One region of the Bacillus spongicola genome, then DNA from elsewhere that is predicted to be linked to it. Evidence: riboswitches for the same ligand, from Rfam matches in the RefSeq annotation. Region 1 holds a riboswitch; the other holds the start of a gene.
The links. Region 1 has a riboswitch for thiamine pyrophosphate ahead of tenA (thiaminase II). Riboswitches for the same ligand answer to the same signal wherever they lie in the genome.
Positions count from the first base shown of each region.

Region 2: it holds a riboswitch for thiamine pyrophosphate, as region 1 does, so the genes downstream of both, U8D43_RS20505 (ABC transporter substrate-binding protein) here and tenA (thiaminase II) in region 1, are expected to answer to the same signal.

Region 1 is NZ_JAYKTS010000001.1:243,971-248,371, forward strand. It holds gene U8D43_RS01090 (energy-coupling factor transporter transmembrane component T family protein) at 1-86, opposite strand, end outside; gene U8D43_RS01095 (ABC transporter ATP-binding protein) at 83-1,525, opposite strand; gene U8D43_RS01100 (ECF transporter S component) at 1,541-2,119, opposite strand; gene tenA (thiaminase II) at 2,112-2,825, opposite strand; TPP riboswitch at 3,116-3,224, opposite strand.
Region 2 is NZ_JAYKTS010000056.1:8,308-12,708, reverse strand. It holds gene U8D43_RS20520 (ABC transporter ATP-binding protein) at 1-608, opposite strand, end outside; gene U8D43_RS20515 (ABC transporter permease) at 601-1,359, opposite strand; gene U8D43_RS20510 (thiamine-binding protein) at 1,359-1,649, opposite strand; gene U8D43_RS20505 (ABC transporter substrate-binding protein) at 1,664-2,650, opposite strand; TPP riboswitch at 2,763-2,871, opposite strand; gene U8D43_RS20500 (aldo/keto reductase) at 3,743-4,401, shown strand, end outside.

The sequences.
Region 1 (4,401 bases):
AAGAGACTCATAATCGATACTAGTTTCAAGCTCGGATTAATGTGATAAAGCCACGTTTCACGAGTTTGAATTTCCTGTAAATTCATAACATTACCCTCTTTGGAGATTGAAGCTGATTCAAATCGTTATAGTTATCGCTAACTAACAAACCATCCTCAATTGTCCACACTCTAGTTGCAAAGAAATCCACAATATGCTGATCATGAGTCACCATGATGATGGTGACCCCTTCTCGTTGATAGTCTTGCAACATCTCTAAAAGTGCAAATGTGTTTTGAGCATCTTGTCCAAAGGTAGGTTCATCTAACAAAATGATTGATTTTTTATTCACAATAGATGCCGCAACACTTAATCTCCGTTTCTGCCCCATAGAAAGTTGGTAAGGATGCTGATTCCTTTGCTCACGTAATTTAAATCGCTGCAAAAGATCCTCTACCACTTCACCCACTTCTCTCTCTTCCGCCATTTTAAGTCGGAGACCATAAGCAATCTCATCCCAAACAGAATTTGTAACAAATTGAAATTCAGGATTTTGAAAAACAAAAGTTACACCTTCTGGTACCTTTTTTGCTGAAACAAGATCCCCGAAAAGAAAATATTCCCCATTTGTTTTAATGAGATGCATCAGACTATGTAGGAGCGTAGATTTTCCTGCTCCGTTATTTCCTACTACCGTAATCCACTCACCACGTCGGATTGTTGCTTCAGGAACTGATATTTTGGCTTTTTTTTGAAGATAACCTTTGAAGTCTTTTAATTCTATAACAACCTCATTTGAAGAGGAGATTTTCCCTGGTGGAGATTGATTGAGATAATCTCTCCAAATCTCTGGATACCAAACACCTTGTCGACGTAACGTATCTCGATATTGGCGGAGAATCATTTCCTTTGCACCATCTGCCAATATTTCTCCTTTTTCATTGAAAAGGACAATTCGGTTGACTAATTCAAGTACGTGATTGAGCTTGTGTTCCACAATCACTACGGTTTTGTCATGGCTGATTTGCTTTACGGTTTCCCAGACTGCCTTTGTTCCTTCATCATCCAAAAGTGCTGTTGGTTCATCAAGAAAGAGCGTATCTGGCTTAAGAGCAAGAACAGAGGCAATCGCAAGCCTCTGTTTCATCCCACCCGATAAAGTCGCAATATTTGTATGAACATCCTCAAAAGAAAGTCCCACATCTGCTAAAACCGCTTTAATTCTTGCCCCCATCTCTTTTTGTGGAACTTGTATATTCTCAAGAACGAAGGCGATTTCTTCGTCCACAAAAGGCATACAAAATTGTGTATCCGGGTCCTGAAAAACATACCCCCATGAAGGAGGATGTTCTATTTCAGCAGCCTTCATGGGTACGTCAACCGAGGTAGGGATCACTCCCGACAAGACTTGTAAAAGAGTCGACTTTCCACAACCTGATGGACCTAGTAATAATACTTTTTCATTCTTCTTAATGTTCAGGCTCAAATCCTTAAACAAAAGCTCTTCCTTGTCAGGAAACTTGAGGCGAAGGTCTTTAATCTTCATCCTTACCCCTCCTTATTATTGATCTAATGCATCAAAATCTTGTTGACTGGGAGGACGAACAATATTAGTAACCCCTGTGCGCTCTAAAGCTTTCACTAAAAAGTAAGACCCCATGCCCGCGATTAGGATAGATCCTACGATTCTTGCGGAAAGGAATAGTAGTAAATTCCATAATTCAAGATCTCCCATATAGCCTTTATAGTAGTCCATCACAATCGATCCTAGGGCAGACCCTACAGCCGCTAAGCAAACAATTATTAATCCAGACCGCTTATAACGCACCATCATAAAGACAAGTTCAGCACCTAATCCTTGAATCAATCCAAACAAGAGAACTTCAAGTCCCCATTCAGATCCCATTAACAATTCACCTGAAGAGGCTGCGATTTCCGCTAAAAGTGCAACTCCTGGTTTCTTAATTATTAAAAATGCAACGATAGCAGCCATAAACCACATTCCGTATATCAATTGCTCTGCATGAAACCCAAACGGCTTAAATACGTTATAAACTGGACCCCATAGTTTATATATAATTCCGAATCCAATGGATATCACAACAGTCACTAAAATATCAGTTAACTTTAATTTACCCACGTAAATCACCGACTTCACTCAACTTCTGTTGATTCAATTTCTCCTGAAATGGCCATTTTTCTAATGTGTATGCCATCTCCCAAAACTGCAACTCATATAAACTACTTAAAATAAAATGGTTTTTCATCCGGTCACGCTCTGCTTCTGTAACCGTTTCTGCTAATTCATCCAATCTTTGAATCTGCTCATCTACTAGCTCTTTAAACCAATCCCCTCCGTACGTGGCAATCCACTCTTGATAAATAGGCTCACCTGGCGTACAAGCTTGTAATCTTTCACCTATTTCGTAATAAAGCCAGTAACATGGCAGAATCACTGCAATAATTTCCGCCAATCCACCAAACTGAGCTACACGATACATATGAGAGGCATAGGCATAGGCTGTAGGTGCTGGTTGAAAGGCAAGGAGTTCATCCTCTGTAATACCCAGTTGCTTCGAAAATTTTTCATGAAGGGACATCTCTGCTTCATTTGTTCCCTGAGCATGAGCAGCCATTCTTGCTGTTGTTCGTAAATCCATTGCCTTTGCAGCCCCTAATGCTTGCACTCTGGAAAAATGAGTTAAATAATAGGCATCTTGTTGAACGTAAAAACGAAATTTATCTAGAGATAAAGTCCCGTCTCCAATCCCTTTTACAAAGGGATGATCAAAACTCGCTTCCCAAATTGGCGCTACAGCTTCTCTTAATTCCTGTGAAAATGTCATTCTTTTCCCTCTTTTCCGACGATCCACAGCAATTGGTTTTTTTCTAAGGCTCTTTTCGTATACATTGTGGCTATTTCATCTGATTTTTGATTTAATCATACATTTTGTTGATTTCCATTAAAAACAGACGAAATGATACTCGAATCAAAGCTTTATCCAGATAATAGACTGATATGAAAAGCCACAATCTTTGAGAAAACAGCCCTGTCTAAACAAAAAAGCCACTTCCTATCATGCATAGCGCATAAAGGAAGTGGCTTAAGTTTTGTACATAAAAGAAGAATCTATGTAACACTCAACCATCACTTCCCTACGCCGGTCTCAACCAGATCAGGTTCAAAGGGTCTTAAAGTCATACTTTAATCTCAGCCTTTAGAGAAGGCACCCCTAGTGGATCGTCATATTAAATTAGTTTTCGAAGTTATCGTATCATGCTATTTGGATTTGTCAATATTATTTTATTTTACTATGGCTCTTTTCATATACATTGTGGCTATTTCATCTGATTTTTGACTAAATCCTCCATTTCATTGTTGATTTCTATCAAAAACAGACGAAATGATGCCCGAAACAAAGCTATATCACAGATAATTAACTGATACAAAAAAACACAATCTTTGCGAAAACAGCCTTTACTATTGAAGAAATTTGATATATTTTGAATTGCCCTATTTCCATAAATAATTGTGAGATAAGGCGGACGAATAAGTATAATTAATCCTCTATATAAGCTTTTAATAAAATCGAATGAATCTACAGATGTAATTATATTAAAATAGTAAAATCTGAGAATCTTAACGAATTAGGATGATGAATATAAATAGACTAAATTTCTCTACTATATTTGGTATTTTTTTAATGGCTCTTTTCGTATACATTGTGGCTATTTCATCATATTTTTGATTAAATCTTTCATTTCACTGTTGAATTCTATCAAAAAATAGACGAATCTAAGCTAAATCATAGATAATAGACTGATACGAAAAGCAAAAAACTTTGCGAAAACAGCCTTTATAATAGAGAAATCCAGCTAGAACTCTTCTAATGAGAGCCTTCCTTTATGGTATGAAGGAGAATTCTCTTTTCCAAAGTCAAAAAATAAAACCGTTCTTATATACTTTCAATGTATCTCCCCATTCAAAAAGTTAATCTATCTATTAGAAATAGATCAATTCGTTTCTTCCAGACTAAAAAACGACTATATGCTACTAATATCTCACTTTTTAGTATTTATTTTGAGTTATGTTTTCCTTTTATCCTACCTTCTATGCTCACCCTCCATGAAGCTACAACCGATTTCATTAACATAGAAACCTTAAAATAAAAAGACAACATTAACTATCTTGATATAATTAATTACAGAATTCATCTTCTGTAATTATCTTTCTTATACTTCGTCTTCTTACTGAAAGGTTTTTTTCCAAACTAAATATACTCCAGAAAAAAGGTCATTTCCAAGACATCTTATCGCCAACAATTAAACAAAATCAGTAGTACAATGAAGAATTCTGTCGCTCAATAAAATCAATGGAAACAATGGATACGAAAAGAACCTATCAATTAATAGACTTAAATT
Region 2 (4,401 bases), on a different contig from region 1:
TCTGATAACACCAATACACGATCCGAAAGAAAAAGTGCCTCTTCTATATTATGTGTGATAAATAAAACAGCTGGCCTCTCCTCTTCCCAAACAGATAGGAGCCATTTTTGCATATCGGAACGTGTTAATTCATCTAGTGCAGAAAAAGGTTCATCTAATAATATAAAGGGCTGTGGGCTTAATAGGGCTCTAATAAATGAAACTCTCTGCTTCATTCCACCTGACAATTCATGAGGATATGCACCTTCAAAACCAGCTAAACCTGCCTTTTGTAGCATGTTTTTTGCCTCTTTTTCATTCACCTCACCTACTAATTCTTGACCTAATAGAACATTTTCTATTACCGTCCGCCATGGTAATAATGAAGGAGTTTGAGGCATATACGAAATATGTCCGGCCTTTCCATTGATTTTTTGATCTTCTAAATAAATTTCGCCACTATCTGGAGTTAACAACCCACCAACGAGGTGAAATATAGTGCTTTTTCCACTTCCTGAAGGACCAAGTAATGTGACAAATTCCCCTTGCTTAATGGTGAGGCTAACTCGCGATAATACATCCTTTTCCCCGAATCTCTTCGACACATCTTTTAGCTCTAACTTATTCATCGTACTTCCCTCCGTTCAATACAATTTTTTCAACCAATACAATCACCCAAAAGAAAAGTAAACTGATAAACATAATGGTCAAGATTGCCACAAAGACACGATCGGTTTGAAACGATGAAGAAGCTAGAGTCATAAAGACACCGATTCCAGCTTTAGCCCCTAGCCACTCTGAAATAACAGCCCCCATTACACTATAGGTTGCTGAAATTTTTATACCTGAGAACAACATTGGAAGAGAAGAGGGAAACTCTAATTTCCAAAAAATTTGCCTTTTCGTTGCACCAGCCATTTTCATGTAATGCAATAATTCAGATGAGGTTTGTTTATATCCATCTAACGTCGAAACGGCTACAGGAAAGAAACAAATTAAGGTGATGACAATCAATTTGGGTAAAAGGCCAAAACCAAACCAAATGACTAAAAGTGGCGCCAGAACAATAATCGGAATATTCTGGGACAAAATCAGGAATGGATAAAAAGCCTCCCGTAAAAGAGGAACACGATGCAACACCATAGCTGTTCCCCAACCAAATGAACCTCCAATAAAAAAGCCTAAAAGAGTTAGCCAAATTGTTGCTAGAACATCTTCATAAAAAAAAGACCATACAGCAATAAATTCTTTTATTATTTGAAGTGGACCTGGAAGCATCCAAACAGGAATGTTCCAAATATTTGTTGAAAACTCCCATGAAATAAAGAAAAGGAGGAGAACCATAAATGGTCTCCATCCTTTGAGAAATATCGCTCTTATCATCGATATTTCTCCGTTAATTGATTCATCATAATTCCAGAAGGTTGATACAAAACTTTTATTTGAGAAATTACATTCGGACATCCTAATTGCACCATTTTTTCATTCATTCTTTGAATGATCGAAAATAATTCAGATAATTCACCTTCCATCGTCGTTTCAAGTGGATGAACCTCGTAGCACACACCAGATTCTTCAATTACTTTAATCGCCTCATCGACAAATGGTATTACATCTTCACCACGTTCCGTTTTCGGCAAAATTTGAATACTCACTAAAGAATTTCCCATCGCTATCTTCTCCCTTATTTTGGTAAGAATTGTGTTGTAAAGGCTTCATTTGCTTCAAGCTTCTGTTCCATCAGTCCATTTTCAAACATCCAATTTGCATAGTTTTCCCAAATCTCAGTTTTTTGTTCACCCCAACGTGGAGCATCAGCCTGATACTTGTCTGCGAGCCAGCTTTGTGATTTTTTGACTAGCTCCTCATCCAAATCTGGAACAGCTGTCAATAAAACTTCGGCAGCTTCATCTGGATTTTCAATCGAGTCTCTGTAACCTTTGCTTACCGCCGCTAAAAAGGCCTTTACTACTTCTGGATCATCTTCAATTTTGCTTTCATTCGTAGCTAAAACAGGTGTATAATAGTCTAGCTTATTTGAGTAATCCGTTAAATACACCATATTCAGTTCTTCACCGCGCAACTCTGCTTCAATCCCTGTCCACCCATAGTAGATCCAAGCAAAATCAATGTCTCTTTTCACTGCGGTGAAAAAGTCACTTGATCCCATATTTACAAACTCTACTTTATCCACTTCGCTATTTTCACTCTTCATTACGGATTCCATCACAGCTTTTTCAACAGGATCCCCCCAACCACCATAGGTTTTCCCTTCAAAATCTTTCGGGCTAAGAATTTCTTTTCCACTTGGTGACGCAAAACCCGAAGTATTATGCTGAATAATCGCAGCTATTGAAACCAATGGAACATCTTCAACTCTTGCACGAGTGATACTTTCTTGATAACTTATCCCAAAATCAGCTTTGCCTGACGCAACGAGTTGATCTGCCCCTGCTTCACCTGGTAGGATGATTTCGACGTCTAGCCCTTCGTCTTTGAAGTACCCTCTGTCTTTTGCAACGTATAGACCTGTGTGATTCGTATTCGGAGTCCAATCAAGCACCACGGAAATCTTTTTTAATTCCTTACTACTTGTGTTACTCTCCTCCTCATTTCCACAACCAGCCAGAATGAATATGATAGCAACTGCCCCTAATAGCCATTTTTTCATCTCTTTTCCCCCTCATATGTGATCTTATTTCTTTGATGACGGAATACTAGAGATCCTGATAGTCTTATGTACATGAAAAAGCGCCTAGATAGATACCTAGGCGCACATAAACAAAAAAATTGAACATGTTTCCTCCGCTGGTATCAACCAGATCAGGTTCAAGGGTCCGTAGCTTATGACTACTCTCTCAACCAGCAACACTGGTTCCCCTACAATACTCTAATATTAAATTCAGTCAATTTCACTATGACAGATAAATGAAAATGACGCAACCATTTTGAATTATCATTTTCTAAAGTTTGTTTCTCTTATTAAGGCTTTTTTCGCAAAGGTTGTGGCTGTTCGAATAGCCCTCAATTCGTGATGAAGATTGACTTTGGGGCATCTTTTCGCATCATTTTCAACCCAAAATGAGGAATGAAAAGAGTGTTTCCCTTCATTTTGATGCTAAAGCAACAAAGTATGTGAAAAGAGCCTTTAATAAAGGACATTTTTCGTATACATTGTTTCATTTATAGTTTAATTTTAGAAGGAAACCTTCAATTCGCTGGTGATTCACATCAAATACAAGCGAAATGATGCCCCCGAGACAGAGCCTTATCATCGATTATTGACTGGTTCGAAAAGCAACAAGCTTTGCAAAATCAGTTATAGAAATTTTTCTTCTTTTCATACAGTGAACAATTAGACAAATCAAGAAGTGGTTAGACTAAAAGAGCATAAAAATCGCTTATTTAGTTGTCTTTTCTACTTTTTAACAACCAATATAAGTGTAAAAGGCTGTTTTCGAAAAGATTGTGGCTTTTCGAATAGGAATATATCCCCTGATTTGTATGACTTCGTGCTCTTTTCCTTATGAAAACTTCTCCATCTCTAGATAAAAAGTAAGAAATCAGTCGAAAAAACCTTACTGCCTGTTTTTTCTTTGAGTCAATAGCAACAAAGTATGCGAAAAGAGCCCTGTAAAAACAGGCTAGGGTATAGAATAAGATTGTTTACCCACTTATAAGAAATGTTTATAATGAAGCAGATACATATTGTTGTAAATCAAAGAAACTGAAAATATTTTTTTTATTTCAAGGAGGAATTTTAGTGGAACGTATACAAATGGCAGATGGTCTTTCCTTCTCTCGATTAGTTCATGGTTTATCGAGATTAAATGATTGGAATAATTCAAAAGAAGAAACACTCGAATTAATTGAGTATTGTTTAGAGCAAGGAATTACTACTTTTGACCATGCGGATCTATATGGTGGATATACTTGTGAAGAATTGTTTGGCGATGCCCTATCATTAAAGCCTGAGCTTCGAGGGGAAATGGAGATAATCACTAAATGCGGAATTGTCATTCCAGCTGATAAGCGTCCTACTCATCAAACACATCACTACAATTTAACAAAGGAACATATTTTACTTTCAGTTGAAAATTCGTTGCAGAATTTAAAAACGGATTATATTGATGTTTTATTATTACATCGCCCAAGTCCCTTTATGGATCCCATTGAAATTGCCGAAGCATTCGACATTCTCAAAAGAGAGGGAAAGGTTCGTCACTTTGGCGTTTCTAACTTCAAAAATTCTCATTTTCAAATGCTTCAATCTTACTTGGACTACCCGCTCATCACTAATCAGATTGAATTATCTGCCTATGAGCTCGAAAATTTTGACGACGGCACGATTCATCTTTGCCAGGAAAAACGTATCAAACCTATGGCATGGTCTCCCCTTGCTGGAGGGAAAGTCTTTACTGC